4 regions of the Bradyrhizobium sp. T-12 genome follow, and region 3 is predicted to be linked to each of the others. Evidence: predicted binding sites of a transcription regulator. Region 3 holds the regulator's gene; each other region holds the start of a gene.
What was found. The regulator PhoB, encoded in region 3, activates phosphate uptake and scavenging genes when phosphate is short. The targets are predictions, from matches to a motif close to TGTCATNNANCTGTCAT.
Positions count from the first base shown of each region.

Region 1: ugpB (sn-glycerol-3-phosphate ABC transporter substrate-binding protein UgpB) is a predicted target of PhoB. The motif match lies at 2,694-2,710, and genes of this name have one in related genera.
Region 2: AC0WRY_RS24205 (UDP-2,3-diacylglucosamine diphosphatase) is a predicted target of PhoB. The motif match lies at 2,745-2,761, and genes of this name have one in related genera.
Region 4: AC0WRY_RS01900 (DUF2794 domain-containing protein) is a predicted target of PhoB. The motif match lies at 6,192-6,208, and genes of this name have one in related genera.

Region 1 is NZ_CM177756.1:113,332-120,980, forward strand. Features, by position in the region: tRNA gene AC0WRY_RS00495 (tRNA-Ala) at 3-78, shown strand; gene AC0WRY_RS00500 (MarR family winged helix-turn-helix transcriptional regulator) at 121-582, opposite strand; gene AC0WRY_RS00505 (organic hydroperoxide resistance protein) at 738-1,163, shown strand; gene AC0WRY_RS00510 (CaiB/BaiF CoA transferase family protein) at 1,341-2,546, shown strand; gene ugpB (sn-glycerol-3-phosphate ABC transporter substrate-binding protein UgpB) at 2,765-4,081, shown strand; gene ugpA (sn-glycerol-3-phosphate ABC transporter permease UgpA) at 4,132-5,013, shown strand; gene ugpE (sn-glycerol-3-phosphate ABC transporter permease UgpE) at 5,013-5,861, shown strand; gene AC0WRY_RS00530 (sn-glycerol-3-phosphate import ATP-binding protein UgpC) at 5,875-6,963, shown strand; gene AC0WRY_RS00535 (Hsp20 family protein) at 7,290-7,649, shown strand, end outside.
Region 2 is NZ_CM177756.1:5,060,094-5,067,742, reverse strand. Features, by position in the region: gene AC0WRY_RS24215 (PAS domain S-box protein) at 1-1,311, opposite strand, end outside; gene thiD (bifunctional hydroxymethylpyrimidine kinase/phosphomethylpyrimidine kinase) at 1,639-2,439, shown strand; gene AC0WRY_RS24205 (UDP-2,3-diacylglucosamine diphosphatase) at 2,785-3,597, shown strand; gene AC0WRY_RS24200 (glycosyltransferase family 4 protein) at 3,611-4,654, shown strand; gene AC0WRY_RS24195 (threonine/serine dehydratase family protein) at 4,718-5,701, shown strand; gene AC0WRY_RS24190 (caspase family protein) at 5,812-7,614, opposite strand.
Region 3 is NZ_CM177756.1:6,881,228-6,888,876, reverse strand. Features, by position in the region: gene pstS (phosphate ABC transporter substrate-binding protein PstS) at 1-654, shown strand, start outside; gene pstC (phosphate ABC transporter permease subunit PstC) at 829-1,818, shown strand; gene pstA (phosphate ABC transporter permease PstA) at 1,823-2,668, shown strand; gene pstB (phosphate ABC transporter ATP-binding protein PstB) at 2,665-3,486, shown strand; gene phoU (phosphate signaling complex protein PhoU) at 3,498-4,214, shown strand; gene phoB (phosphate regulon transcriptional regulator PhoB) at 4,253-4,960, shown strand; gene AC0WRY_RS32925 (GcrA family cell cycle regulator) at 5,033-5,545, opposite strand; gene AC0WRY_RS32920 (aspartate aminotransferase family protein) at 6,003-7,208, shown strand; gene argF (ornithine carbamoyltransferase) at 7,208-7,649, shown strand, end outside.
Region 4 is NZ_CM177756.1:382,416-390,064, forward strand. Features, by position in the region: gene AC0WRY_RS01875 (heme ABC transporter permease) at 1-58, opposite strand, end outside; gene ccmB (heme exporter protein CcmB) at 150-818, opposite strand; gene ccmA (heme ABC exporter ATP-binding protein CcmA) at 1,105-1,707, opposite strand; gene acnA (aconitate hydratase AcnA) at 1,949-4,669, shown strand; gene AC0WRY_RS01895 (DUF1223 domain-containing protein) at 4,900-5,676, shown strand; gene AC0WRY_RS01900 (DUF2794 domain-containing protein) at 6,269-6,643, shown strand; gene AC0WRY_RS01905 (GNAT family N-acetyltransferase) at 6,752-7,282, opposite strand; gene AC0WRY_RS01910 (Bax inhibitor-1/YccA family protein) at 7,599-7,649, opposite strand, start outside.

The sequences.
Region 1 (7,649 bases), 410 kb from region 3:
AAGGGGCCATAGCTCAGCTGGGAGAGCGCTTGCATGGCATGCAAGAGGTCGGCGGTTCGATCCCGCCTGGCTCCACCAGCCTTCGCCCGCTTCGAAGGCAAAGCCGGCTCTGGCGAAACGCTACTTCCCGATCACCGCATTCAGCCGATCCCTGAGCGCCACGATCTCGTCCTTCATCGCCACCAACTCCGACACCGAGCAATCCGACGCCGCCAGGATCGATTGCGGCACGGCACGCGCCTTCTCCTTCAGGGCATGGCCTTGCGCCGTCAGCGCGATCAGGACCTGGCGCTCGTCCTCGCTGGAGCGGGTGCGCTTCACGAGATGCGCCGCTTCCAGCCGTTTCAGCAGCGGGGTCAGGGTGCCCGAATCCAGGAACAGCCGCTCGCCGATGTCCTTGACCGGCACGTCGTCGCGCTCCCATAGCACCAGCATCACCAGATATTGCGGATAGGTCAGGCCGAGCCGGTCCAGCAGCGGCTTGTAGACGCGGTTGAAGGCATGCGCGGCCGAATAGACCGCGAAGCAGATCTGGTTGTCGAGCCGCAGCGGCGCGTCCGCTGCCGATGATTTTCGGGGCATGGGAATCTCTTTGGGACTTGTCTCATTCTGGCGCCGCGCGCCGGCACATTCAATTGCGAACAATTAAATGTGAGACGGCGAAGTTTCAATTGCGCACAATCTAATTGTCTGCGATATAGATCGCACCCCCACCCCAAGACCCCAGGGAGACGACAATGTCCGTGAACGTCCTCTACAAGACCAGCGCCAAGGCCACCGGCGGCCGCGACGGCCATGCTGCGACCCTCGACGGCGCCCTCGACGTCAAGCTCACCACGCCGAAGGAGCTCGGCGGCGGCGGCGGCGCCGGCAACAATCCCGAGCAGCTGTTTGCGGCCGGCTATGCCGCCTGCTTCATCGGCGCGATGAAGTTCGTGGCCTCGCAGGGCGGCCCGAAGGTTCCCGCCGACGCCTCCGTCACCTCGACCGTCGGTATCGGCCCGCGCTCCGAGGGCGGCTTCGGCCTCGATATCGACCTCGCGGTCTCGCTGCCGGGCCTCGCCCGCGCGGAGGCCGAAGCACTGGTCGAAAAGGCCCACCAGGTGTGCCCCTATTCCAACGCCACGCGCGGCAATGTCGACGTTCGCCTGACGGTCGTCTGATCGGAACGGCGGATTGGCCGGCCCGAGATCCCCCTCGGGCCGGCCACTTGCGTTGATTTGCCACGCCGCGGGACTGACGCTCGGCGGCGCATATGGCCCTACGCGAGGGCCCATTGCTGGCGCAAACAAACCTCGCTAGGCCTGTGACCAAAGATCGACACAGGGGAAGCGAAGGCAATGAGTTCTGAAGCCGCCACAGGTGCCATGAGCGGACTGCGCGTCATCGATCTCACGCGCGTGCTCGGCGGTCCCTACTGCACCCAGATCCTCGCCGACCACGGCGCCGACGTGATCAAGGTCGAGCCGCCCGCCGGCGACGAGGTGCGCGAATGGGGTCCTCCCTTCCACGAGGAGGACGCGGCTTATTTCGTCGGCATCAACCGCAACAAGCGCTCGATCGGCCTCGACCTCGCCTCCGAGGGCGGCCGCATCGTGCTGCTCAAGATGCTGGAGACAGCCGACGTCCTGATCGAGAATTTCAAGCCGGGCACGCTGGAGAAATGGGGCATCGGCAACGACGTCCTCAGTAGGAAATTCCCGCGTCTCGTGCATTGCCGGATCTGCGGCTTCGGCGCCGACGGTCCGCGTGGCGGCAATCCCGGCTATGACGCCATCATCCAGGCCATGACCGGCATGATCGCCGCGACCGGCTCGCCCGAGAGCGGGCCGATGCGGATCGGCGTGCCCTTGGTCGACATCACCACCGGCCTTTATGCGGCGATCGGCATCCTGATGGCGCTGTCGGAGCGGCAGCGTTCGGGCCAGGGCCAATTCCTCGAGACCACGCTGTACGAGACCGGCCTTGCCATCATGCATCCGCACACCGCGAATTATTTCATGCATGGCAAGCCGCCCTCGCTCACCGGCAACGAGCACCCGAACCTCGTGCCTTACGCGATCTTCCCGACGAAAACCGACAACATCTTCATCGGCGTCGGCAATGACGGCACCTTCCGCAAGCTCGCCAAGGAGATCGGCAAGCCCGAGCTCGGCACCGATCCGCGCTTTGCCCGCAACAAGGACCGCATCGCCAACCGCGAGGCGCTGCGCGCCGAGCTTGCCGCCGTGTTCAGCCAGCACGAGGCCGAGCCGCTGTGCAATCGCCTGCTCGCCGCGGGCCTGCCCGCAGGGCCCGTGCAGAAGATCGACCAGGCGCTGACCAATCCGCACACGATCGCGCGCGGCGATATCATCGAGAAGGACTGGTACAAGGGCGTCGCCTCCCCGATCCGGCTCGACCGCAGCAAGCCGAGCCTGCGCCGGCTGCCGCCGAAATTCAGCCAGCACGCAGCCGAGGTGCTGGGCGAGTTCGGCTACTCCAGGGCCGAGATCGACGCGATGGTCGAAAAGGGCACGGTCTGCGGCCCCGAGCGCAAGCGGTAGAGGCCACCTCCGTCCAACGAATGATGCCGCAGTGCGGCGCGGGCACGATAGTGCACCGCGAACGGAGGAGGCTGGCTGTGGCCTCTTCGCCTATTTGACGACTTCCCATTTAGCAGCGCTTGCTGCTTTCGTTTCTCCCGCTTACACAGTCATGTGAACGTCATATGGCACTGCTAGCGCAAGCGCTTCTTTAGTGACGGGCAAGGGAGGTTTTCTTGATGGCTCTTCGACATTTTGGCACGGCTGCTGCTGTTGCACTCACGGTTGGTCTCGGCGCCTCGCCGGCATTGGCCGTGACCGAGATCCAGTGGTGGCACGCGATGACCGGCGCCAACAACGACGTCATCGTCAAGCTCGCCAACGACTTCAACGCGTCGCAGAGCGATTACAAGGTGATCCCGACCTACAAGGGCAACTACGCCGATACGATGAATGCCGGCATCGCGGCGTTCCGCGCCGGCAACGCGCCGCACATCATGCAGGTGTTCGAGGTCGGCACCGCCACCATGATGGCCGCGACCGGCGCCGTGAAGCCCGTCTACAAGCTGATGGCCGAGGCCGGCGAAAAGTTCGATCCCAAGATCTACCTGCCCGCCATCACCGGCTACTACTCCACCTCGAAGGGCGAGATGCTCTCGTTCCCCTTCAACTCGTCGTCGACCGTCATGTGGGTCAATCTCGACGAGCTGAAGAAGGCCAATGTCGCGATCCCAAAGACCTGGCCCGAAACGTTTGAGGCCGCCAAGAAGCTCCATGACAACGGTCATGCGACCTGCGGGTTCTCCAATTCCTGGGTCACCTGGGTCAATCTCGAGCAGCTCTCCGCCTGGCACAACGTGCCGCTGTCGAGCAAGGCCAACGGCCTCGACGGCTTCGACACCAAGCTCGAGTTCAATGGTCCGCTCCAGGTCAAGCATCTCGAGAAGCTGGTCGAGCTGCAGAAGGACAAGACCTACGATTATGCCGGCCGCACCAACACCGGCGAGGGCCGCTTCACCTCGGGCGAATGTCCGCTCTATCTGACCTCGTCGGCATTCTTCGGCAACGTCAAGGCGCAGGCCAAGTTCGCCTTCACCGCGGTGCCGATGCCCTATTACCCCGACGCGAAGGGCGCGCCGCAGAACTCCATCATCGGCGGCGCTTCGCTCTGGGTCATGGGCGGCAAGCCGGCCGAGGAGTACAAGGGCGTTGCAAAATTCCTGACGTTCCTCTCGGACACCGATCGCCAGGTCTATATTCACAAGGCCTCGGGCTACCTGCCGATCACCAAGGCGGCTTACGAGAAGGCCAAGGCGGAAGGGTTCTACAAGGACCAGCCCTATCTCGAGACCCCGCTGCTCGAGCTGACCAACAAGGAGCCGACCGAGAACTCCCGCGGCCTTCGCCTCGGCAACATGGTTCAGCTGCGTGACGTCTGGGCGGAAGAGATCGAGCAGGCGCTCGCCGGCAAGAAGACCGCCAAGCAGGCGCTGGACGCGGCCGTCGAGCGCGGCAACACCATGCTGCGTCAGTTCGAAAAGACCGCCGTCAAGTAAGGTCACGGATGGCAGGCCGGGCAACCCGGCCTGCCACTCCTGCGGACATCATGCAAAAGCAAGCCATTTTCCAATCAAAGCTGTTGCCGTATGCGCTCGTTGCGCCGCAGCTCGCGATCGTCCTGATTTTCTTCTACTGGCCGGCCCTGCAGGCCGTGATCCAGTCCTTCCTGCAGCAGGACGCCTTCGGCCTGTCGACCACCTTCGTCTGGTTCGAAAATTACGTCGAGCTGTTCGGGGATTCCGCCTATTTCGAATCGATCCTCCGCACCTTCTTCTTCTCGTTCGCCATCGCGGTCTCGTCGCTGTCGTTCGCGCTGCTGCTCGCGGTCATGGCCGACAAGCCGCTGCGCGGCTCGATGCTCTATCGCACGCTGCTGATCTGGCCCTATGCCGTGGCGCCGCCGGTCGTCGGCGTGCTCTGGATCTTCATGCTGCATCCCTCGCTCGGCGTGATCGCGCGTTATCTGCGCGCCCTGGGCATCGACTGGAATCCGCTGCTCGACGGCGACCAGGCCGCAACGCTGATCATCCTCGCCGCCGCCTGGAAGCAGATCTCCTACAATTTCCTGTTCTTCCTCGCCGGCCTGCAGAGCATCCCGCGCAGCGTGCTCGAAGCCGCCGCGATCGACGGTGCCCGCCCGATGCGAAGGTTCTGGACCGTGACCTTCCCGCTGCTGTCGCCGACCATCTTCTTCCTCTTGGTCGTCAACATCGTCTACGCCTTCTTCGACACCTTCGGCATCATCGACACCATGACCCGCGGCGGCCCCGGCAAGTCGACGGAAACGCTGGTCTACAAGGTCTATTCCGACGGCCTGCTCGGCGGCAATCTCGGCAGCTCCGCGGCGCAATCGGTGGTCCTGATGATCATGGTCATCGTGCTCACCGGCATCCAGTTCCGCTTCGTCGAACGCAAGGTGACGTACTGATGGTCGAGGAAGAGGGCTTTCGGCGCTATGTCGCCCACGTCATCCTCTGGATCGGGATCGCGATCGTCGCGTTCCCGGTCTACATCGCGATCATCGCCTCGACGCAGGAGAACGCGCTGATCGCGAACGGGCAGATGTCGCTGCTGCCCGGCGGTCATTTCTTCGAGACCTACTACCAGACCATCTTCGTCGGCACGAGCGGCTCGACCCGCGAGCCGGTCGGCCACATGATGCTGAACTCGCTGGTGATGGCGCTGATGATTGCGGTCGGCAAGATCGCGATCTCGATCATCTCGGCCTATGCGATCGTGTATTTCCGCTTTCCGCTCCGCATGCCGATCTTCTGGCTGATCTTCATCACCCTGATGCTGCCGGTCGAGGTGCGCATCTATCCGACCTACAAGATCGTCGCCGACCTGCACATGCTCGACAGCTATGCGGGCCTCGCGCTGCCGCTGATCGCCTCGGCCACGGCGACGCTGCTGTTCCGCCAGTTCTTCATGACCGTGCCGGACGAACTCCTGGAGGCCTCGCGCATCGACGGCGCCGGCCCTTTGCGCTTCTTCTGGGATACGCTGCTGCCGCTGTCGCGCACCAACATGGCGGCGCTGTTCGTGATCCTGTTCATCCTCGGCTGGAATCAATATCTCTGGCCGCTGCTCATCACCACCCGCGACGACATGCAGACCATCCAGGTCGGCATCCGCAAGATGATCACCACCACCGACGCGCTGACCGAATGGCCGATCGTGATGGCGACCGCCGTGCTGGCCATGCTGCCGCCGGTGTTCGTCGTCGTCGTGATGCAAAAATTGTTCGTGCGCGGGCTGGTCGAGACGGAAAAGTAAGAAGCGAGTTTTCATGGCTAACGTCACCCTGCGCAACGTCCGCAAGACCTATCCCGGCGGCTTCGAGGCCATCAAGGGCGTCAACGTCGATGTCGGCGACGGACAGTTCTGCGTGCTGGTCGGACCAAGCGGCTGCGGCAAGTCGACCTTGCTCCGCATGGTCGCGGGCCTGGAGACCGTCACCGGCGGCGAGATCGACATCGGCGGCAAGGTCGTCAACCAGGTCGAGCCCGCCGATCGCGACATCGCGATGGTGTTCCAGAACTACGCGCTCTATCCGCATATGAGCGTCTACAACAACATGGCTTACGGCCTGCGCAACCGCGGCATGGCGGAGGCCGAGATCAAGACCCGCGTCGAGGAAGCCGCGCGCGTGCTCGAGCTGTCGCCGATGCTGGAGCGCAAGCCGCGCCAGCTCTCCGGCGGCCAGCGTCAGCGCGTCGCCATGGGCCGCGCCATCGTGCGCCAGCCGAAGGTATTCCTGTTCGACGAGCCGCTGTCGAATCTCGACGCAAAACTGCGCATCGCGATGCGGGTGGAGATCCGCAAATTGCAGCGCCGGCTCAACACGACCTCGATCTACGTCACCCACGACCAGCTCGAGGCGATGACGCTCGCCGACATTCTCGTCGTGATGAATGGCGGCCAGGTCGAGCAGGTCGGCAATCCCCTGGCGATCTACGAGAAGCCGGCGACCACCTTCGTCGCCTCCTTCATCGGCGCGCCGCCGATGAATCTGATGTCGACGCGGCCCGAGGAAATCCGCGCGCAGCTCGCCGGCAGCAGTGCTGCCGATGCCGGCATTCTCGGCATCCGTCCGGAAGACTTCGTCATCACCGACCAGACCCCGGCGGGCGGCGTCGCCTTGCCGCTGACCGTGGAAGCGATCGAGCGCGTCGGCGCAGAAACTTTCGTCTATGGCTCGCGCGAGCAGGAAGAGCAGCACCTCGCCGCCACGCCCGGGGAGCTGCCGCCCGGCGAGATCATCGTCCGCATTCCCGGAACCGATGCCCCCGCCATCGGCGCGAAAATCCGAGTCGCTGCGGTACGCAGCAAGCTGCATTTGTTCAGCGGCGACGGCCGGACGCGGCTCGAGGCCTGAGGGTTCCGAGGCCTCCCAAACCAAAATTACGAAAACAACCCCATGCACAGTAGAGGGGGCTTTGTTTTCGTTGGGAAAAATCCGCGACGGAAAGCCATCACGCCCGGGCTTGTCGGCTCAGCCCGTACGACATCACTGAGAGGCGTCCGGAGACATGGCTGACACATGGGTGACAGCAGAATGGACGGGCGACCGACATGCCCCCAATCCACAGCATCCCGGCTACCTGCTTGAACCAACACGGGAACGTGCCCATATTGCGTCTCAAGGGGCGCCTCTATGGGCCCCGACACACCAAAGTCGCTTCTGCGAGGACTTTGTAAACTATGTCTCGTGTTCCCACGTTATCCAGTCCGTTCCTTCTGGGCTTCGACGAGATTGAGCGCGTGCTCGATCGCGTCGTCAAAGGCGCCGACGGCTACCCTCCCTACAATATCGAGAGGTGCGACCGATCGGACGGCCAGCCCGAGCGTTTGCGCATCACGCTGGCGGTCGCCGGATTCACGCGCGACCAACTCGATGTAACCATTGAGGAAAACCAGCTCGTGATCCGTGGGCGGCAGCAGGACGACAAGTCCCGGCAATACATCCATCGCGGCATCGCCGCGCGCCACTTCCAGCGCACCTTCGTGCTGGCAGAGGGGATGCTGGTGCTGGGTGCGGATCTGAAGAACGGGCTGTTGTCG
Region 2 (7,649 bases), 1.8 Mb from region 3:
GCTGATCGAGATCAACGCATAGGCCCCGGATGCGACTTCGGGGTGAGCGGTGCGATAGTCGTCGTCGAGCGCAGTCAACTCCGTGCTCAGGGTCAGGTGACCGCCGGCCGGCATCGCATCCTGCGCGTTGAGCGCAAGGTTCAGCACGGCGGATTCGAGCTGGGCGCGATCTGCGAAGGCCAGGATCGTGCCGGGCCGGGAGGCCGTCTTGATCTCGATGTCTTCGCGCAAGGTGCGCTTGAGCAGCTTGAACATGGATTCGAGCAGGCCACGGCAGTCGATCGTCTGGGGCTGCAGCAGCTGGCGGCGGCTGAACGCAAGCAGGCGCTGCGTCAGCTCGGCACCGCGCTCGCCCGACTGGGAGATGTCGTCGGCAAAGCGCCGCAGGTCGGGCCTCGCCTTGAGCTGCTCGCTCAGATGCTCGGCGTTGCCGATGATGACGGTCAGGAGATTGTTGAAGTCGTGAGCGATGCCGCCGGAGAGCTGGCCGACCGTCTCCATCTTCTGCGCCTGCTGCAGCTGCCGCTCGGTCAGTTTGCGCGCGGTCAAATCGTGGACGATGCCGACGAAGATCAATTCGCCGTCCTGCCGCGCCTGGCCGACCGACACGTCCATCGGGAAGGTCGATCCGTCCTTGCGCAGGCCGGTGGCTTCGCCGGCGGTCGCGAATTGCCTCGCCTGGCCGTCGGGCGCAGCGCCGGCCTCGGGCATCAGCATCGTGACGTTCCGGCCCATCACCTCGTCGGCGGAGTACCCGAACAAGCGCTCGCAGGCCGGATTGAACAGCAGGACACGGTCCTGCGCGTCGAACAGGATGACGCCGTCGACCGCGGTCTCGACGATGGCGGTGAGGCGCGTCACGCTCTCGCGCATCGCACGCTGCGCGTCGCTGACCTGCTGGAGCAGCAGCGTGGCGTCGCGGCTCTTGATCTCCTCCTCCTCGAGCGCGGCCTGGACCTGGCGCAGCTCGAACGGCGAGGGGATCGTCAGGATCTTCGGCAGCAGCGGCCACAGCGCGCCCGCCGTGACCACGGATGCCACCGCGGTCGCCGCCTTGACGATGCCCTCGATGCCGTAGATCGGGACCCACAGCGTGTAGATCGACAGCACATGGGTCAGGCCGCACGCCATGATGAAGATCGCAAAAGCCCAGTAGACCCAGCCGAATTTGAGGTCGCGCCGCTTGGTGACCAGAATGGCCAGGGCAAAGGGAATCGAAAAATAGGCGGCGGCGATGCAGGCGTCGGCCACGACGTGAAGCCAGATCAGCTCGGGTTCCCACAACAGGCAGATGCCGTGCGGCGAAAGCATGGACGAGTCGAGGAGACGTTCAAAAAAGGCCCACATCGTTCCACCCAAAGATTCCGTTCCGGACGGCTTGCGGGCCAGGGCGACCCGCGACATCGGTGTCGCCGGACAGTTCCACCATTGACGTCTCACGCATCGGCGAAGCAGTTCGAGACTATACCAAGGGTTCGCCGCGGGCGCATTTCCATGCCGCACGATTGCGGCGCCGAGGCCCCCATACCCGCCGGCGCGCCGCGAATCACGGCCGGCCGCGGCCGGCGCTTGCCGGTGTTCCACGGTCGCGCTAGGACAGGCCATGGCGGTGTCACCATCCAGCAAATGTGTCCGGCGATGACGACCCCGGTCGCACTCACCATCGCGGGTTCCGACTCGGGCGGCGGCGCCGGGATCCAGGCTGACCTGAAGACCTTTGCCGCGCTCGGCGTCTACGGCGCGTCTGTCATCACGGCCTTGACCGCGCAAAACACGCGCGGCGTCACCGGCATCCACGCCGTGCCGGCGGCGTTCGTCACCGAGCAGATCGATGCGGTGTTCTCTGATCTCGACGTCGGCGCGGTGAAGATCGGCATGGTGGCCCAGGCCGCCAGCATCGATGCGATCGCGGCCGCGCTGTCGCGCTGGTCGCCGGGGCATGTCGTGCTCGATCCCGTGATGGTCGCGACGTCAGGGGACCGGCTGCTCGCCGCGGAAGCCGTCGATGCGCTGCGCACGAAACTGATGCCGTTGGCGTCGGTGATCACGCCAAACCTGCCGGAAGCCGCGGCCCTGCTCGACGAGCCGGTCGCGGCAAGCGAAGCGGAGATCGAAAGCCAGGGACGGCGCCTGCTGGCGCTCGGCTGCCGTGCGGTCCTGATCAAGGGCGGGCACGGCGAGGGCGCCGAGAGCATCGACTATCTCGTCAGGGGCGAAGCAACGATCGCGCTCGCCGCACCGCGCGTCGCCACCCGCAACACCCATGGCACCGGCTGCTCGCTATCCTCGGCGGTCGCGGCGGGGCTTGCCAAGGGCGAGGATCTGGAAACCGCCGTCCGCAACGCCAAGACCTGGATCAGCGCCGCGATCGCCGCCGCCGACCGCTTCAGCGTCGGCCACGGCCATGGGCCGGTCCATCATTTCCACGGATTCTACTGAGGTGGGCTTGCTGAACCTCTCCCGGTTGCGGGAGAGGTCGCGCCCAACGGGTCGCGCCGAAGGCGCGCCCCGATGACAGGCTCCGCCGCGGGTGAGAGCTCCCTCCTCTTGGTAAATCCCACTAGGGGAAACACCCTCTCCCGCAAGCGGGGAGGGAGCGCACTTAACTAGGGGCTTCCAACGGCAATCTGATCTCTGAGTCCCCCTGCGGCGCCATGTCGCCTGATTGTCGCATGCGACTGATATTCGCGGGGAGGGCGAGGCAAGGCGTGATTCGTATCTGAAGGTGCCTCAAAAGTTCAATCGGTCATCCCCCTGTCACGGGACATTGTTACAGGCTGGCGCATGGGAAGTTACGATGTGAGTGACGAGAGCCCGGAGCGGCGCTTTCGCACGTTGTTCATCTCCGACGTTCATCTCGGAGCCCGCGGTTCTCAAGCCGATCTTCTGCTCGACTTCCTGCGCTACCACGATGCCGACACGATCTATCTGGTCGGTGACATCGTCGACGGCTGGGCGCTGAAATCGAGCTGGCACTGGCCGCAATCCCACAACGACCTCGTCCAGAAGCTTTTGCGCAAGGCGCGCAAGGGCGCCAAGGTCATCTACATCCCCGGCAATCACGACGAGTTCCTGCGCAATTATTACGGCACGCATTTCGGCGGCATCGACGTGGTCGAGAACACCGTCCACACCGGCGCCGACGGCAAGCGCTACCTCGTCATCCACGGCGACATCTTCGATCTCGTGGTGCAGAACGCGCGATGGCTCGCCCATCTCGGCGACAAGGCCTACGATTTCGCGATCCAGATGAATCGCTTCGTCAACTTCTTCCGCCGCCTGTTCAAGGTGCCCTATTGGTCGCTGTCGCAATGGGCCAAGCAGAAGGTCAAGAACGCGGTGAATTATATCGGCGCGTTCGAGCAGGCGCTCGCCGCCGAGGCGCGGCGTCACGATGCCGACGGCGTGATCTGCGGCCACATCCACTACGCCGTGATCCGCGACGAGGGCGGCATTCGCTACATGAATTGCGGCGACTGGGTCGAGAGCTGCACGGCGCTCGTCGAGCATGACGACGGTCATTTCGAGATCATCACTTGGGCGGATCATCTGCAGAAGCCGGCAGACGTCCCCCAGGTTGCAGCCAGAGCTGCATGACAGAGGTCGCCTGATGCGCATCCTGGTCGCGACCGACGCCTGGCACCCGCAAGTCAATGGTGTGGTTCGGACGCTGACCAAACTCGCTGACGCCGCGGAGGCGCTCGGCGTCCAGTTCACGTTCCTGACGCCGCAATCGTTCCGCACCTTTGCGATGCCGAGCTATCGCGACGTGCGGCTGGCCATGCCGCGCCCGGCACGGATTGCAAAGCTGATCGAGGAGGCGCGGCCGGACAGCATCCACATTGCGACGGAGGGGCCGATCGGCCTGATGGTCCGCCGCTATTGCCGCCAGCGCAGGCTGCCGTTCACGACCAGCTTCCACACCCGCTTTCCCGAATATGTCCGCGCCCGCGTGCCGGTGCCGGGCTCGCTGATCTGGCGCGCGCTGCGCCGTTTCCATGCCCCCAGCCGCGCCGTGATGGCGGCAACGCCGGCGCTCGCCCGCGAGCTGACCGAGCGCGGCTTCGATAATGTCGTGCTGTGGCCCCGCGGCGTCGACACCCATGTGTTCCATCCGCGCGCCATCGACCTCTGCCTGCCGGCACCGGTGTTCCTGTCGGTCGGCCGCGTCGCGGTGGAGAAGAATCTCGAAGCGTTCCTCGAGCTCGATCTGCCCGGCACCAAGGTGATCGTCGGCGACGGCCCGGCCCGCGCCGCGCTGGAAGAGGCCTATCCCGATGCGATCTTCCTCGGCGAGAAGCACGGCGAGGCCCTGGCGGAGATCTATGCGGCCGCCGATGTGTTCGTCTTCCCGAGCAAGACCGACACGTTCGGCCTGGTCCTGCTGGAGGCGCTGGCGAGCGGCCTGCCGGTCGCAGCCTTCCCGGTGAAGGGACCCCGCGACGTGATCGGCGACGCTCCGGTCGGCGCGCTCGATCACGACCTGCGCAGCGCCTGCTTCGCGGCGCTCGATGTCTCCCGGCAGGACTGTGTCGAATTCGCCGCCAATTACACCTGGGAAGCCTCGGCGAGGGCCTTTGTCGACAGTATCCGGGCGGTAGGGGCTGTGCTGCCGGGCCGGAACGGTGCGGAACAGCCGCGTTTCGTCGCCTAAGGGGAAGATTTCCTCGCGCGGAGGTGTCTTGCCCGCGGCTCGATGGCCGCGATAAGGTCAGCCATGACCGAACAGCTTCTCCCGATCGGCCCTGCCGACATCGATGCCGCCGCGCGTGTGATCGCGCCTTACGCCATCCGCACCCCGCTGCTGTCCTTTCCGGTGCTCAACGAGCGCGTTGGTGCGAAAGTGTTTTTGAAGCCGGAGATGCTCCAGCGCACCGGCTCCTTCAAGTTCCGCGGCGCCTTCAACAAGGTGTTCTCGATCCCGCAGGACAAGCGCGCCGGCGGTGTCGTCGCGTTCTCCTCCGGCAACCACGCCCAGGGCGTGGCGGCGGCGGCAAAAATCCTCGACATGCAGGCGACCATCGTGATGCCCGCGGATGCGCCGCTGTCCAAGCGCGAGCGCACCAAGTCCTACGGCGCCGAAGTCGTGCTCTATGATCGCGACAAGGACGACCGCGAGGCGATCTCGCGCGGCATCGCCGAGAAGCGCGGCGCGACGCTGGTCAGGCCTTATGACGATCCCTTCGTGATCGCAGGGCAGGGCACTGCCGGCCGCGAGATCGCCGAGGACATGGCGGCTCTCGGCCTCAGCCCTGACATCGTGGTGGCGCCGGCCTCCGGCGGCGGCCTGATCGCGGGCGTCGCGACGGCCGTGAAGGCGCGCTATCCCCAAGCCGAGATCGTGGTGGCCGAGCCCGAGGCGTTCGACGATCACGGCATTTCGCTGACCGCAGGCCATCGCGAGCCGCATGGCCCCGCAGGGCGCACCATTTGCGATGCGCTGATGGCGCTGATCCCCGGCGAGATGACCTTTGCGATCAACAGCAAGCTGCTCGCGCGTGGCGTCACGGCGTCGGACAAGGAAGTCGGCGCTGCCGTCGCGTTCGCCTATCGCGAGCTGAAGCTGGTGGTCGAGCCCGGCGGCGCCGTCGGTCTTGCCGCACTGCTCGCCGGCCGCCTCGACGTCGCCGGCAAGAACGTCGTCATCGTGCTCTCGGGCGGCAATGTCGACGCGGATCTGTTTGCCGAGCTGGTGGCTTAGTCGTCATTCCGGGGCGCGTGAGCGCGAACCCGGAATGACGACCTCCAAGAGCCGACACGAAGAAGGGGCAGAGCTTGCGCTCTGCCCCTTTGTCGTCTCGCCTGCGGCGATCAGCGCATGAAACCGCGGTGGTTGTTGCCGCCGCCCATGCTCGGGGCCTGGTTCATTGACTGGCGGAAATTGTTGCCACCGTTGTTGACCATGCGGTTGGTCGCATTGAACTGCGGGCGGTTGTTGTTCTGCACCTGCACCTTGTTCACCGGAGTGTTGTTGATCTTCACACCGTTGTTGACGCGGATCGGGTTGTTCTGGGTCTGAACGACCGGCTTGGTCTCGACATTCGTGCCGCCCTTGCCGACATTCACCGGCATGCTCACGATCTTGCCGGGCTTGCCGTTGATGTTGCCGTTGACGTTGCCGACGTCCGGCTTGTTGTTGGTCGCAGGCAAGGTGACGATTTTGCCGGTACCGCCATTGTTGGGCGTGTTGGTCGGCGCAGGCATGGTGACGATCTTGCCCGGGGTCTGCGTCGGCGTGCCGTTCTGCTGGTTCGGCTGGTTGTTGTTGCCCGCCGGCAGGTTGACGATCTGGCCGCCATTGCCGGGCTTGCCGATGACATTTCCATCGACCGGCTTCTGCACGATGGGCAGGTTGCCATTGCTCTGGCCACCACCATTACCCTGCTGCAGCGGCATGTATTTGGGCTGGCCGAGATTGCCGATCTTGAAGGTCGGGGCAATGTTCTGCGGAGCCAGGAACTTGGTCGCCTGCATCAGGGGGATCTGCTTCGGCTGCACCTGCAGCTTCAGCGCCATCTGCGCATAGGGGCTGTTGCCGTAGCTGTCGTAGAAGCTCTTGTAGCCGAGCGGCGAGTTCACGAGCACCGCCTTATGCCAGGCCTGCGAGAGCAGGATGTTGTTGAGCAGCCAGCGGACGTGGTCGCACAGCGGGTCGTGCGGATACATCTGGATGAACTCCTGATAATATTCCGGCCGGCCCTCGGACACGACGTAGTCATAGGCCTGGCGCGTCGAGCGGCTCGGCAGGTTGGCGGCCATCTGCACGACGGGCGCTTTGACCGGCGCGCGGTTGGCGGCAACCACGGTGTCACCGAAGAAGGTGAAGTCCGAGGTGAGCGAGGAGCTCTCCCACGGGATCTGCGCGCCGCTCGTGGTCTGGTTCACCTGCAGGCGGACGCGCTTGAACAGCTGCTCGATCGGCACGTTGGGCTCGCGCGCGACGTTCAGGAAGGCCTGCGTGTACGGGCTGTGGCCACCGGTGCCGTCGAGCGCTTCGGCGCCCGGCGCGGTCGAGTAGCCGACGATCGATCCGTTCGGCGCATCGACGATGGCAAGGCCGCGGCCGGCATCATTGACGGTCGGGAACGGGTTGTTGCGGCAGGCATCGAGGATGACGATGCGCATGCGGCTCGGGATCGTCTCCAGCGTCGACATCACGTCGACGAGGCGCACCGAATTGTTGACGAGCTCAGTAGGGTTGGACACCTTCGCATCGACGGGAACGAGATAGTTCTCGCCGGCGAGCTGCACGCCGTGGCCGGCGTAGTAGACCATCGCCACGGTGTTCGGGCCGCGCGCGGAGACTTTTGCGGAGAAGTCCTGCACCACGCGCAGCATGTCGTTCTGGGTCAGGTCGGTTGCGGCAACCACCTCGAAGCCGGCGGAGTTCAGGAACTGCGCCATGGACTGCGCATCATTGTCGGGGTTTTGCAGCTGCGGGGCGTTCTGGTAGTTCGAATTGCCGATCACCAGGGCAACCCGCTGCTCCGGGCCCTGCAGCGCGGTGGGGGCCGGCTCGACCGGGGCAACTTGCGCGGAAACAGGGCCGCAGGCGAAGCCGAACAGGCTTCCCACAAGGCTGGCTGTCATCAGCAGAGGCTTTAGGCGGAACATGGCGTGCTCCTTTGGCACTGATCTCGATACGAGAT
Region 3 (7,649 bases):
CTGGCCAACATCTATCTCGGCAAGATCACCAAATGGGACGACGCTGCGATCAAGAAGCTCAATCCGAGCGCGAAGCTGCCCTCGGACGCCATCACCGTGGTCCGCCGCTCGGACGGTTCGGGCACCACCTTCAACTTCACCAACTATCTCTCCAAGGCCAGCGCGGACTGGAAGAGCAAGGTCGGCGAGGGCACCGCGGTCGAGTGGCCGGTCGGCGTCGGCGCCAAGGGCAATGAAGGCGTGTCGGGCAACATCAGCCAGACCAAGAACTCGATCGGCTATGTCGAGTACGCCTATGCCAAGCAGAACAAGCTGACCTACACCGGTCTCGTCAACAAGGCCGGCAAGCCGGTGCAGCCCACCGTCGAAGCCTTCCAGGCGGCCGCCTCCAACGCCGACTGGGCCAAGGCGCCCGGCTATTACGTCATCCTGACCGACCAGCCCGGCGAGAAGTCGTGGCCGATCACCGCGGCGACCTTCATCCTCATGCACAAGTCCGCGACCGACAAGGCGGCCTCGCAGGAAGCCATCAAGTTCTTCCGCTGGGCCTTCAAGAACGGCGGCAAGGCGGCTGAAGAGCTCGACTACATCCCGATGCCGGACAGCGTCGTCCAGCTGATCGAGAAGACCTGGGCTGCCGAGATCAAGAGCTAAGCGCTCTCCTCTCGTGTCCCGACGCGCTGCAACGTGAAACGTTGCGGCGCAGAGCCGGGACCCACAAACGCTAGGCCCCGGATCGGCGGCGCACCGCTACGCGCTGCACCGCATCCGGGGCACAAGACCAACAAAAAAGTGTAGTCTTTGGTACAGGGGATCGGCGTGGCAGAAATGGCCGTTCAGAGCGATGTAATCGACGACGCCGGACCGTATGACCGCGCCAAGGCCTTGAGCGCGTTCAAGCTCGGCGACGTCACCTTCTACTGGATCACGCGGCTGTCCGCGATCTCGGTGCTGCTCATTCTCGGCGGCATCATCATCTCGCTGATCGTCGGCGCGTTCCCGGCGATCAAGGAATACGGCCTCTCCTTCCTGTGGACGCAGCGCTGGGCGCCGTCCGCCGATCCGCCGGTGCTCGGTGCGCTCGGGCCGATGTACGGCACGCTGGTCACCTCCTTCATCGCGATGCTGATCGCCATTCCCGTCGGCCTCGGCATCGCCATCTTCCTCACCGAGCTCTGCCCGCAATGGCTGCGCCGCCCGATCGGCATGGCGATCGAGCTGCTCGCCGGAATCCCGTCGATCATCTACGGCATGTGGGGCTTCTTCGTGCTGGGGCCGTTTCTGGCCAACACCTTCCAGCCCTTCATGATCAGGATCTTCGACGGCGTCCCCGTGCTGGGCGCGATCTTCGCAGGTCCCCCGTCCTATCTCAGCCTGTTCAACGCCGCGCTGATCCTCGCCATCATGGTGCTGCCCTTCATCACCTCGATTTCGGTCGACGTGTTCAAGACGGTGCCGCCGGTCCTCAAGGAAGCCGCCTACGGCGTCGGCTGCACCACCTGGGAAGTCGTCCGCAGCGTGGTGATCCCCTACACCCGCGTCGGCGTCATCGGCGGCGTCATGCTGGCGCTGGGCCGCGCGCTCGGCGAGACCATGGCGGTGACCTTCATCATCGGCAACTCGTTTCGCATCTCGTCGTCGATCTTCGCCCCGGGCACCACGATCTCGGCGGCGATCGCCTCCGAATTCGCCGAGAGCGACGGCCTGCATCAGTCCGGCCTGATCCTGCTCGGCCTCTTGCTGTTCGTGCTGACGTTCTTCGTGCTCGCGGCGGCGCGGCTGATGCTGATGCGGCTGGAAAAGAAGGCGGGGAACTAGCGCCATGAATCCGATCTATTCACGCCGCCGCCGCAAGGATTTCATCATCCGCGGCCTTTGCTTCGCGGCTGCCGCCTTCGGCGTAACCTGGCTCGCGCTGATCCTGATCACGCTGCTCTACAACGGCGTGGCGGGCCTGAACGTTCAGCTCTTCACCGCGGACACGCCTCCGCCCGGCTCGACCGAGGGCGGCCTGCGCAACGCCATCGTCGGCTCGATCATCATGACCGTGCTCGGCGTCGGCATCGGCGCGCCGCTCGGCCTGTTCGCCGGCACCTATCTCGCCGAGTACGGCCGCAACGACAAGCTGACCTCGGTGATCCGCTTCATCAACGACATCCTGCTCTCGGCGCCCTCGATCATCATCGGCCTGTTCATCTACGGCGCGGTGGTGGTGCCGATGCGCGGCTTCTCGGCCATTGCAGGCGCGCTGGCCCTTGCCGTGATCGTCATCCCGGTCGTGGTGCGCACCACCGAGGACATGCTGCTGCTGGTGCCGAACCCGCTGCGTGAAGCCGCCAGCGCGCTCGGCCTGCCGCGCTCGCTGGTGATCAAGCGGATCGCCTATCGCGCGGCGCGCTCCGGCCTCATCACCGGCGTGCTGCTGGCCACCGCGCGCGTCGCCGGCGAGACGGCGCCGCTGCTGTTCACCGCGCTGTCGAACCAGTTCTTCAGTCTCGGCCTGGACAAGACGATGGCGAACCTTCCGGTCACCATCAACAACTTCGTGCAGAGCCCCTACGCCTATTGGAAGCAGCTCGCCTGGAGCGGCGCCCTGCTGATCACCCTGACCGTGCTTGCCCTGAACATTGGCGCCCGCATCATCGGCGCCGAGAGGACTGCAAAATGAGTGAAATCTCTGTTTCCGTCAGCGCGCCGAGCGTTCACCCCGGCTCGCAGCCGCTGCCCGAGGCGCCAGCCAAGGTCACCGCGCGCAACCTGAATTTCTATTACGGTGAGCATCACGCGCTGAAGAATATCAATCTGGCGCTCGGCGCCAATCGCGTCACGGCCTTCATCGGCCCGTCGGGCTGCGGCAAGTCCACGCTGCTGCGCATCTTCAACCGGATGTACGACCTCTATCCGGGACAGCGCGCCACCGGCCAGCTGTTGCTCGACCACACCAACATCCTCGACCCCAAGCTCGACCTCAACCTGCTGCGTGCCCGGGTCGGCATGGTGTTCCAGAAGCCGACGCCGTTCCCGATGACGATCTACGAGAACATCGCCTTCGGTATCCGCCTCTACGAGAAAATCTCGAAGTCCGAGATGGACGACCGGGTCGAGAAGGCGCTGCGCGGCGGCGCGCTGTGGAACGAGGTCAAGGACAAGCTCAACGCCTCCGGCCTGTCGCTGTCCGGCGGCCAGCAGCAGCGCCTCTGCATCGCCCGCACCGTCGCGGTGCGGCCTGAAGTGATCCTGTTCGACGAGCCCTGCTCGGCGCTCGATCCGATCTCGACCGCCAAGGTCGAGGAGCTGATCCAGGAATTGTCCGAGAACTACACGATCGCGATCGTCACCCACAACATGCAGCAGGCGGCGCGCGTCTCCGACAAGACCGCCTTCATGTATCTCGGCGAGCTGATCGAGTTCGACGACACCAGCAAGATCTTCACGTCGCCGAGCGATCGGCGTACGCAGGATTACATCACCGGCCGGTTCGGCTGAGGAGACGCAACATGGGTTCTGAACATACCGCAAAGGCTTTCGACACTGACCTCCAGGAGCTCACCCGCCTGGTCGCCGAGATGGGCGGAATCGCCGAGCGCATGATCGTCGATTCCGTCGGTGCGCTGATCCGCCGCGACGTCGCGCTCGGCCAGCGCGTCGTCACCATCGACGCCGATCTCGACGCGCTGCAGAAGCGCATCGAGGAGCGCGCCGTGCTCACCATCGCCCGCCGCCAGCCGATGGCGGTGGATCTGCGCGAGATCGTCGGCGCCATGCGCGTTGCGACCGACCTCGAGCGCATCGGCGATCTCGCCAAGAACATGGGCAAGCGCGTCGCCGCGCTGGAGACCGACTTCCATCCGCTCAAGCTGTTCCGCGGCCTCGAGCACATGACCGACCTCGTGCAGCAGCAGGTCAAGTCGGTGCTGGATGCCTATGCCGCGCATGATCTGCCGGCGGCGATGGCCGTGTGGAAGGGCGACGAGGAAGTCGACGCGATCTGCACCTCGCTGTTCCGCGAGCTCCTCACCTACATGATGGAGGATCCGCGCAACATCTCGTTCTGCATCCATTTGATGTTCTGCGCCAAGAACATCGAGCGGATCGGCGACCACGCCACCAACATCGCCGAGACCGTGTTCTACATGATCGAGGGCCAGGCGATCACCGACAAGCGGCCGAAGGGCGACATGACGACTTTCGCCACGACGGTTCCGAATACCTGAAGACTTGAATAGCTGAAGACCTAAGGAGCGACGACACCATGGGCGCACGCATTATGGTGGTTGAGGACGAGGAAGCTCTCACCGAGCTTCTGCGTTACAACCTCGAAGGCGACGGCTATGACGTCGAGACGGTGATGCGCGGCGACGACGCCGACACCCGCCTCAAGGAGCACATTCCCGACCTGATCGTGCTCGACTGGATGCTGCCGGGCCTCTCGGGCATCGAACTGTGCCGGCGCCTGCGCACCCGGCCCGAGACCAAGCAGCTGCCGATCATCATGCTCACCGCGCGCGGCGAGGAGAGCGAGCGGGTGCGCGGCCTTGCGACCGGCGCCGACGACTACATCGTCAAGCCGTTCTCGGTGCCGGAGCTCTTGGCGCGCGTGAAGGGCCTCTTGCGGCGCGCCAGCCCCGAGCGGCTCGCCACAGTGCTGGCCTATGGCGACATCGAGCTCGACCGCGACAAGCGCCGCGTGGCGCGCTCGGGCCGCCCGATCGATCTCGGCCCGACCGAATATCGGCTTCTGGAGTTCTTCCTGGAGCATCCCGGCCGCGTGTTCTCGCGCGAGCAGCTGCTCGACAGCGTCTGGGGCCGCGACATCTATATCGACGAGCGCACCGTCGACGTCCATATCGGCCGCCTGCGCAAGCTGCTCAATCTCGGTCGCGAGCAGGACCCGATCCGCACCGTCCGCGGCGCCGGCTACGCGCTGGATGACCGCTTTGCGAAGGCTGAGCAGACGTAGGACCTGCTTCCGTAATCCAACAAAAAGCGCGCCAGCTGGCGCGCTTTTTCGTCTCGATGCCTGAGACCGTGTTTACCGCGGGCCCGGCTTCGCCGGTGCGCGCCGGCGATCCGCTGCCGGCTGATACGCCACGCGCGAATGCTGGGCGCAGTAGGGCAGGCCGGACAGCGCCTTGCCGCCGCAGAAGAAGAAATCCGGGCTCGAGGGATCGCCGACCGGCCAGTGGCAAGTCGCCTCGTTAAGCTCGAGCAGCGACAGCCGCTGGCTCATCGGCACCACGTTGTCATAGGTGACCGGTTCGGCCTCGACCTCGACCTCGAAGGCCTGCGCCAGTGCGGTGTTGCCGCGCGCAATGGGGCGGGTCACCCGCATCATGTGCTGCGCCGGGCGTGCCTTGCGCGGCCGCGGCGCGGCCGACGAAGGGCTCTTGGCGCGGCCGGACAGGCCGAGCCTGTGCACTTTGCCGATCACGGCATTGCGGGTCACATTGCCGAGCTCTGCTGCGATCTGGCTGGCCGACAATCCGGCCTCCCAGAGCTTTTTCAGCTGCTCGACGCGATCGTCGGACCAGGTCAAAACCGTCATTGCACCCTTTCCCTCGCTGCGCTTCTGCCATCCTGGCGGTCCGTGCGGCGAATGCCTAAGCCTCAAAAACCCGTGCCGTCAGAATCCCTTAAGGCTCGCCGGGCGCGCTACTCGCGCCCGAACGTTTACGCCGGTACATGAGGACTCTTGGGATCAGAACTGTTGCACGAGATGTCGTATCTGACAGCCCAAACGCTACAATATGGCGTGACTCACGCGCAAGAGTCCGCCGACTCGCTTCCACATGTTCCGTGGTGTAAAACCCGCAAAATCGCCACCGCAAGACTACGGAATCTGCGTTTCCCGAGGCTTTCGGGCGGCATTGACACCCGTTTCACCAGGCCTAAGATAGTCCCGCGTGCCGCCCTTAAAAGGCGGCACGTTTCGTTTTCCGGGCCGGTCAATGGTGCGTTGCGCAATGCACGCCTCACACCGTCCGCAACATCAAGTGACCGTCATGACTAACAGCGTAGCGCCGCATTTGCTCCCCGTTTTCGCCAGGGCCAACCTCGGTTTTGAGCGCGGCGAAGGCTGCTGGCTGATCGCGACCAATGGCGATCGCTATCTCGATTTCACCTCGGGCGTTGCTGTAAACGCGCTCGGCCACGCCCATCCCGCGCTGGTCAAGGCGTTGCAGGAGCAGGCGACGAAGCTGTGGCACATGTCGAACCTGTTCCAGAGCCCGGACGGCGAGAAGCTCGCCGCGCGCCTGTGCAACGAGAGCTTTGCGGACTTCGTGTTCTTCTGCAATTCCGGCGCCGAAGCGCTGGAGGGCGTGATCAAGCTGGTCCGCCATCATCACTTCTCCAAGGGCCATCCGGAACGTTACCGCATCATCACCTTCGAAGGCGCGTTCCACGGCCGCACGCTGGCAACCTTGGCTGCGACCGGCTCTGCAAAATATCTCGAAGGTTTTGGACCGCCGATGGACGGCTTCGACCAGGTGCCGCATGGCGACCTCGAAGCCGTCAAGAAGGCGATCGGCCCCAACACCGCCGGCATCCTGATCGAGCCGATCCAGGGCGAGGGCGGCGTGCGCTCGGCACCTCCCAATTTCCTCAAGGCGTTGCGCCAGCTTTGCGACGAGAAGGGCCTGCTGCTCGCCTTCGACGAGGTGCAGACCGGCATGGGCCGCAGCGGCGATCTGTTCGCCTATCGGCGTACCGGTGTCACGCCTGATGTGATGTCGCTGGCCAAGGCGCTCGGCGGCGGCTTCCCGATCGGCGCGGTGCTGGCGACCGCGGATGCGGCGGCCGGTATGGGGCCGGGCTCCCACGGCTCGACCTTCGGCGGCAATCCGCTGGCGATCTCCGCGGCCAACGCCGTGCTCGACGTCATGCTCAAGCCCGGCTTCTTCGACCACGTGCAGAAGATGTCGCTGCTGCTCAAGCAGAAGCTCGCCTCCGTGATCGATCGTCACCCCGACATCGTCAGCGAAGTGCGCGGCGAGGGCCTCCTGATCGGCATCAAGGCCGTCGTGCCCTCGGGCGATCTGGTGGCCGCCTTGCGCGACGAGAAGCTGCTGACCGTCGGCGCCGGCGATAATGTCGTGCGCTTCCTGCCGCCCCTGATCGTCACCGAAGCCGAGATCGAGGACAGCGTCATCAGGCTCGAGCGTGCCTGCACCGCATTGGCGGCCGGCCAGACCAAGCGGGCAAGCTGATGAGCAAGTCCCCGAAGCACTTCCTCGACATCAACGAGCTCCCGCTGTCGGAGCTCAAGCGCATGCTCGCGGCGTCGAGCGCCATGAAGGCCAAGCAGAAGGCGCAGCAGCCGGTGCGGCCGCTCGAAGGCAAGACGCTGGCGATGATCTTCGAGCGCCCTTCGACGCGGACGCGGGTGTCGTTCGACGTCGCCATGCGCCAGCTCGGCGGCGAGCCCATCATGCTCACCGGCGCCGAGATGCAGCTCGGCCGCGGCGAGACCATCGCCGACACCGCGCGCGTGCTGTCGCGCTATGTCGACGCCATCATGATCCGCATCCTCAATCACGATGCGCTGCTGGAGCTTGCGGCCAACGCCACCGTGCCCGTCATCAACGGCCTGACGCGGCGCTCGCATCCCTGCCAGGTGATGGCCGACCTCATGACCTATGAGGAGCATC
Region 4 (7,649 bases), 680 kb from region 3:
GGACCCGCGCTGTCAGCGCGAGGAACCGCGTGGGGTTGGCGAGGTCGATCAGTGTCATGGTACCCTGATAATCGTCGATGGCCGCTCAGGCAATCAGCACGAAAGCGAGGGACGAAAGTTGATCGGGGTCAAGGTCGGCCGAGTCCATCCTAATCAAGTCCATGCCGCAGGCTCGCCGCGGCTGCGAAGGGGCCGATCACGAGGCTGACCAGCGACAGCGCGCACAGGATCGAGAACGGCGCGCCGAAGGTCATCGGGCCGACGATCACGGCCTGCGAGGCCGCTACGCCGAAAATCAGCACGGGAATCGACAGCGGCAGCACCAGCACCGCCATCAGCAGCCCGCCGCGGTGCAGCGTCACCGCCAGCGCCGCGCCGATCATACCGGTAAACGTCAGCGCCGGGGTACCCGCCAGAAGCGTCAGCGCCACCGCGCCGGTCGCGACCATGTCGAGGTTGAGCAGGAGGCCGAGCACGGGGGTTGCGACAATCAGCGGCAGGCCGGCGGCCAGCCAATGCGCCAGTGCCTTGGCGGCACAGGCGAGTTCCAGCGGCGTCCGGCTCATCGTGATCAGGTCGAGCGAGCCGTCCTCGTGGTCGGCCATGAACAGCCGGTCGAGGGTGAGCAGGCTCGCCAGCAGCGCTCCGAGCCAGAGGATGGCCGGCCCCAGCCGCGACAGCAGCGCCAGATCGGGCCCCACTGCGAACGGCATCAGCACCACCACGGTCAGGAAGAACAGCACCCCGATCAGCGCCCCGCCGCCGACGCGGAGCGCGATCCGGATGTCCCGGCGGACGATGGCGGACAGGGCGGTCATGAGGTGGCCCTTCTGGCGAAGCGGCCATGGGAGTCGGGCTGGCGCTGCGGGGACGGTGCGCTCCCTCCCCCGCCTGCGGGGGAGGAGTGGGGAGAGGGGATCTCGACAACGAAGATTTCCCCTGAGGATAGAACCCTCACCCGGCGCCTTAGCCGATGCAAAGCATCGGCGTTTTTTAGGGACGGCGGCCAGGGGCCGCCTATGCCGGCCTCTCCCGCAAGCAGGGAAGGCGAGGGGACGGAGCGGCCGCCACCTGGCCGCTCGGAAAGCTGAGGGTCGGGCCGCATCACGCCACACCCCCGATCCGCAGCTCCCGCGACTCAATCCCCAACGGCGCGTGGGTCGCCGCGACGATCATGCCGCCGCGCGACAGGTGCTCGCGCATCAGGTCGCCGAACATGTCCTGTCCCGCCACATCCAGCGCGTTGGTCGGCTCGTCCAAGAGCCAGACCGGGCGGCGGACAGTCAGCAGGCGCGCCAGCGACAGGCGGCGGCGCTGGCCGGCCGACAGGAAGCCGGCGGGCAGGTGGGTGGCGTGCGCGAGACCGACAATGGCGAGGCTCTCGGCGAAGTCAAAACGCTCGCCGCCGAGAAATTCGGCCCAAAAGGTCAGATTTTCGGCCACGCTGAGCGCCGGCTTGAGGGCATCGCGATGGCCGAGATAGTGGCACTGCTCGGGCAGCGTCAGCTCGGGATCGCCGCCCGCCAGCGCGATCTTGCCTTCCGCCGGCACGAGCAGGCCGGCGATCAGCCGCAGCAGCGAGGTCTTGCCCGATCCGTTGCGGCCGACGACCGCCACGGCCTCGCCGGAGACCGCGGCGAAATCGAGCCCGGCGAACACCTGGCGGCCGCCCCGCACGCAGGCGACCCCGTGTCCGGAGAGCTGCATCTCGCCTTGTTTCAGGTCACTCAAAACCGGGCCTCAGGAAAACTTGGGGTAGCGCATGGGAATTTTTGGCTGGCGGTTGCTGCGGCACGATTGTGGCTGTGGCGGCGCGGTTAGAAAGCTTCTATAAGCCCGGAACTACTTGATGCAGCAACTCAACCTGCCCCCGCAAGCGGCCCAGCCTAGATGTGCTGACGGTGTTAAAATACCCTGCCGGGTATAACTAACAATTGGGATTTCCTACATGACCTCGCTCGACAGCTTCAAATGCAAAAAGACCCTCAAGGTCGGCGCCAAGACCTATGTCTATTACAGCCTGCCCACGGCCGAGAAGAATGGTCTGAAGGGAATTTCCAAACTTCCCTACTCGATGAAGGTCCTGCTCGAGAACCTGCTGCGCAACGAGGACGGCCGTTCGGTCAAGAAAGAGGACATCGTCGCCGTCTCGAAATGGCTGCGCAAGAAGTCGCTGGAGCATGAGATTGCGTTCCGCCCGGCGCGGGTGCTGATGCAGGATTTCACCGGCGTGCCGGCGGTGGTCGATCTCGCCGCGATGCGCAACGCGATGCAGAAGCTCGGCGGCGACGCCGAGAAGATCAATCCGCTGGTGCCGGTCGACCTCGTCATCGACCACTCCGTGATCGTGAACTTCTTCGGCGACAACAAGGCTTTCGGCAAGAACGTCACCGAAGAGTACAAGCAGAACCAGGAGCGCTACGAGTTCCTGAAGTGGGGCCAGAAGGCGTTCTCGAACTTCTCCGTCGTGCCGCCCGGCACCGGCATCTGCCACCAGGTCAATCTCGAATATCTCTCCCAGACGGTGTGGACCAAGAAGGAGAAGATGACGGTCGGCAAGAAGACCGGCACCTTCGAGGTCGCATACCCTGACTCGCTGGTCGGCACCGACTCCCACACCACCATGGTCAATGGTCTGGCCGTGCTCGGCTGGGGCGTCGGCGGGATCGAGGCGGAAGCCTGCATGCTCGGCCAGCCGCTGTCGATGCTGCTGCCCAACGTCGTCGGCTTCAAGCTGAAGGGCGCGATGAAGGAAGGCGTCACCGCGACCGACCTCGTGCTGACAGTCACGCAGATGCTGCGCAAGCTCGGTGTGGTCGGCAAGTTCGTCGAGTTCTTCGGCCCCGGTCTCGACAATCTCTCGGTCGCCGACAAGGCGACGATCGCCAACATGGCGCCCGAATATGGCGCGACCTGCGGCTTCTTCCCGGTCGATGCCGCCGCGATCGACTACCTCAAGACGTCGGGGCGCGCCGCGCCGCGCGTTGCACTGGTGCAGGCCTATGCCAAGGCGCAAGGGCTGTTCCGCACCGCCAAGTCGCCCGATCCGGTGTTCACGGAAACGCTGACGCTCGATCTCGCCGACGTCGTGCCGTCGATGGCCGGTCCGAAGCGCCCCGAAGGCCGCATCGCGCTGCCGTCGGTCGCCGAAGGCTTCTCGCTCGCGCTCGGCACGGAATACAAGAAGGCCGAGGAGCCCAACAAGCGCTTTTCCGTCGAGGGCAAGGATTTCGAGATCGGCCATGGCGACGTCGTGATCGCCGCCATCACCTCCTGCACCAACACCTCGAACCCGAGCGTGCTGATCGGCGCCGGCCTCTTGGCCCGTAACGCCGCCGCGAAGGGCCTGAAGGCAAAACCGTGGGTGAAGACCTCGCTCGCCCCCGGCAGCCAGGTCGTCGCGGGCTATCTCGCCGATTCCGGCTTGCAGAAGGATCTCGACAAGGTCGGCTTCAACCTGGTCGGCTTCGGCTGCACCACCTGCATCGGCAATTCCGGTCCGCTGCCCGAGGAGATCTCGAAGTCGATCAACGACAACGGCATCGTCGCCGCCGCCGTGCTGTCCGGCAACCGCAACTTCGAAGGCCGCGTCTCGCCCGACGTGCAGGCGAACTATCTCGCTTCGCCCCCGCTGGTCGTCGCCCACGCGCTCGCGGGCAGCGTTACCAAAAACCTTGCCGTCGAGCCGATCGGCGAGGGCAAGGACGGCAAGCCGGTGTACCTCAAGGACATCTGGCCCACGACGAAGGAAATCAACGCCTTCATGAAGAAGTTCGTGACCTCGACGATCTTCAAGAAGAAGTATGCCGACGTGTTCAAGGGCGACGCCAACTGGCGCAAGATCAAGACGGTCGAGAGCGAGACCTATCGCTGGAACATGTCTTCGACCTACGTGCAGAACCCGCCCTATTTCGACGGCATGAAGAAGGAGCCGGAGCCGGTCACCGACATCGTCGAGGCGCGCATCCTCGCCATGTTCGGCGACAAGATCACCACCGACCACATCTCGCCGGCCGGTTCGATCAAGCTCACCTCGCCCGCGGGCAAATATCTCAGCGAGCACCAGGTGCGTCCCGCCGACTTCAACCAGTACGGCACGCGCCGCGGCAACCATGAAGTGATGATGCGCGGCACCTTTGCCAACATCCGCATCAAGAACTTCATGCTGAAGGGCGCCGACGGCAACATCCCCGAAGGCGGCCTCACCAAGCATTGGCCCGACGGCGAGCAGATGTCGATCTACGACGCCGCGATGAAGTACCAGCAGGAGCAGGTGCCGCTGGTGGTGTTCGCCGGCGCCGAATACGGCAACGGCTCCTCGCGCGACTGGGCTGCCAAGGGCACGCGCCTGCTCGGCGTGCGCGCCGTGATCTGCCAGAGCTTCGAGCGCATCCATCGCTCCAACCTGGTCGGTATGGGCGTGCTGCCGCTGACCTTCGAGGAAGGCACCTCCTGGTCGTCGCTCGGCCTGAAGGGCGATGAGAAGGTCACGCTGCGCGGCCTGCAGGGCGACCTCAAGCCGCGTCAGAAGCTGACCGCGGAGATCGTCTCCGGCGACGGCTCGTTGCAGCGCGTTTCGCTGCTCTGCCGCATCGATACGCTGGACGAGCTCGACTACTACCGCAACGGCGGTATCCTGCACTACGTGCTGCGCAAGCTCGCGGCCTAAGCGCGGATTTGTGAACGGTGGCTCACTGCGAAGTGAGTAGAAGGTTAAATGAAGGCGGCCTATCACAAGGCCGCCTTTCATGCGTTTGCGGCACGTTCGGATGGGCCCGCGCGGCGGAAAACGGTCCTTGGGCGGTTATCTGGACGGATGAAGTATCGTGCCCCGTAAGACTACGGTGACCATCAGGCGATAAGATCCCCCTCCACGAGTGACGGTGTGTGACGTTCGACATGACAACAATGACGGCTTCTCATCTGGTTTCACGTTGGTCCGGTGCCCTCTGGTCGAGTGCTCTCGGCCTTTGTGCCATCGTCGCCGTCGTCGTTCCCGCCTCTGCCGATCCCCGCGCCGTTGTCGAATTGTTTACCTCGCAAGGCTGCTCCTCCTGTCCGCCCGCCGACCAGATCATCGGCGATCTCTCCAAGGATCCGTCGATCATCGCGCTGAGCATGCCGATCGATTATTGGGACTATCTCGGCTGGAAGGACACGCTGGCGGATTCGCGCTTCTCTGCACGACAGCGTGCCTATTCGAAGATGCGCGGCGACCGCGAGGTCTACACCCCGCAGGTCGTGGTCAACGGCTCCACCCATGTCATCGGCAGCGACCGTACCAGCATCGAGAATGCGATCGGCAAGACCGACAAGGGTGTGGGCGTGATGAGCGTGCCGGTGACGATGTCGCTCGCGGGCAAGCAGATCAACGTCTCGGTGGCCGCGAGCAAAGAGCCGGCCGTCTCGCATGGCGAGGTCTGGATCTGCTCAATCGCCAAGTCGGTCCCGATCGCAATCACCCGCGGCGAGAATCGCGGGCAGCAGGTCACCTATCACAACGTGGTGCGCAACCTGCTCAAGGTCGGTGACTGGACCGGACGTTCGGAAAGCTGGACGGTGCCGATCGAGAATTTGACGCGCGACGGCGTCGACGGCGCGGTGGTCTACGTCCAGGACGGCAGCCGCGAGCGGCCGGGCCCAATGCTCGGCGCGGCATACACGTCGCTGCATTGAAGTAAGCACAGCATCTCGGCAATTGTTGCTCGTCATTCCGGGCGCGCGAAGCGCGAGCTAGGGTGCGCAATTGCGCACCTTAGAATCCATCTATCCATGGACAAGCTGAGAAATGGATTCTTAGATGCGCAATTGCGCATCGTAGTTCGCGCCAAGAGGCGCGCCTCGGAATGGCAGCGCGCCAGCAACATCCCGACACAAACAAAAAAGGACCAACTTGCGTTGGCCCTCCTTGTCGTGCGTACAGACCCGATCCTGTTCGACCCCGGGGGGCTGGGGGCTGAGGAATCCGGAACCGAAAGGACCGGGTCAACGCACATGAATCTTTTCGCAGTGCAGGGCGGCAGTCGCTAGGCGGAAAAGCGGCGAGACTATGATTCCTTCTAACGATCCCGTGACGGTTCGCCGCGACAAAGTTCCACCTTTGCGTGTGCCCGGCATCGCACCTGATTCGATCGGTTGAATGGGGGGGGGCGAGTTCCATCAAGAGCCTTGCGGCGAGAGACGGATGGCGCAATCATACCATTGTCATGATCCGGTTCCGGGGACGGTTCGCGGACGGGGTTCAAGTCGTGCGATGAGGAGGCTCTCCATGAGTCTGATGTCGGAGGATGCCGATCCGAGCGAGCAGCGCGCGGCGGCGCGCCCCGCCGCTGCGAATGCGCAACAACTGAGCCGGGTGACGTTCAACCGGCTCGAGCTGCACCGCATTCTCAATCTCTACGGCCGCATGGTCGCCGACGGCGAGTGGCGCGATTACGCCATCGACTTCCTGAAGGACCGCGCGGTGTTCTCGGTCTATCGCCGCGCCTCGGAAGTGCCGATCTATCGCATCGAGAAGGATCCGCGGCTGGCGCGCAAGCAGGGCATGTACAGCGTGATCTCGGCGACGGGCCTGATCCTGCGCCGCGGCCACGAGCTCGAGCGCGTGCTGCTGGTGATCGACCGGAAACTGGCAGTGGTGTAGCCACTGACCCCGTCGCCCGAAGGGAGCGAAGCGTAATCCGGGGCCGTTGTACCAGCGGATGGACCTGTCCCGGATTTCGCTTCGCTCCATCCGGGCTGCAAGAGCTTCCTACTGCCCCGGCACCGTGCTCGCGCCCTCGCCGAGGTCGCGCTGCATCATCACCGTGTCCAGCCAGCGGCCGAATTTCAGCCCGACATTGCGATGCGTGCCGATCATCTTGAAGCCGCCCTTGGTGTGCACGCCGATCGAGCCGGCATTGGCGGAATCGCCGATCACCGCGATCATCTGGCGAAAGCCGCGCGCCTCGCATTCGGCGACCAGCCGCTCCAGCAGCGCTGAGCCGACGCCGCGGCGATGGAAGGCGGGATCGAGATAGATCGAGTTCTCGACCGTGAAGCGATAGGCCGGCCGCGGCCGGTAGGCGCCGGCATAGGCATAGCCGGCAACGCGGCCGTCGAGCATGGCGACGAAATAGGGATAGCCGCCGTCGACAAGCGCGCGATAGCGGCGCGTCATCTCCGAGAGGTCGGGCGGCTCCAGCTCGAACGTGGCGGTGCCCTCGCGGACGGCCTGCTGGTAGATGGCGGTGATGGCGGGAAGGTCGGCCTCGGTTGTGGGCCGGATGTCTGCTGCGGTCATGGGGCGAAGATTAAAGCGTTCCCGGGACGGCTGGAAGGGGCGAACGGCCTTTCCACGTCGTCATTGCGAGCGAAGCGAAGCAATCCAGAAATGCATCTGCGGAGGGACTCTGGATTGCTTCGCGGAGTTCGTAATGAAGGGAAAGGCATCACTTGTAGCCCGGATGGAGCGCAGCGAAATCCGGGACAGGTGTATCGGCTGATGCCACGTTCCCGGATTGCGCTGCGCTTCATCCGGGCTACGGGAACGGTGCTCCCGGCCAAACAAAAACCCCGGCCTTTCGGCCGGGGTTCGTGTCGTTCGCTCTGTCAGTCGCTTAGTCGCGCTGGCCGAGCAGCTGCAGCAGCAGCGTGAACAGGTTGATGAA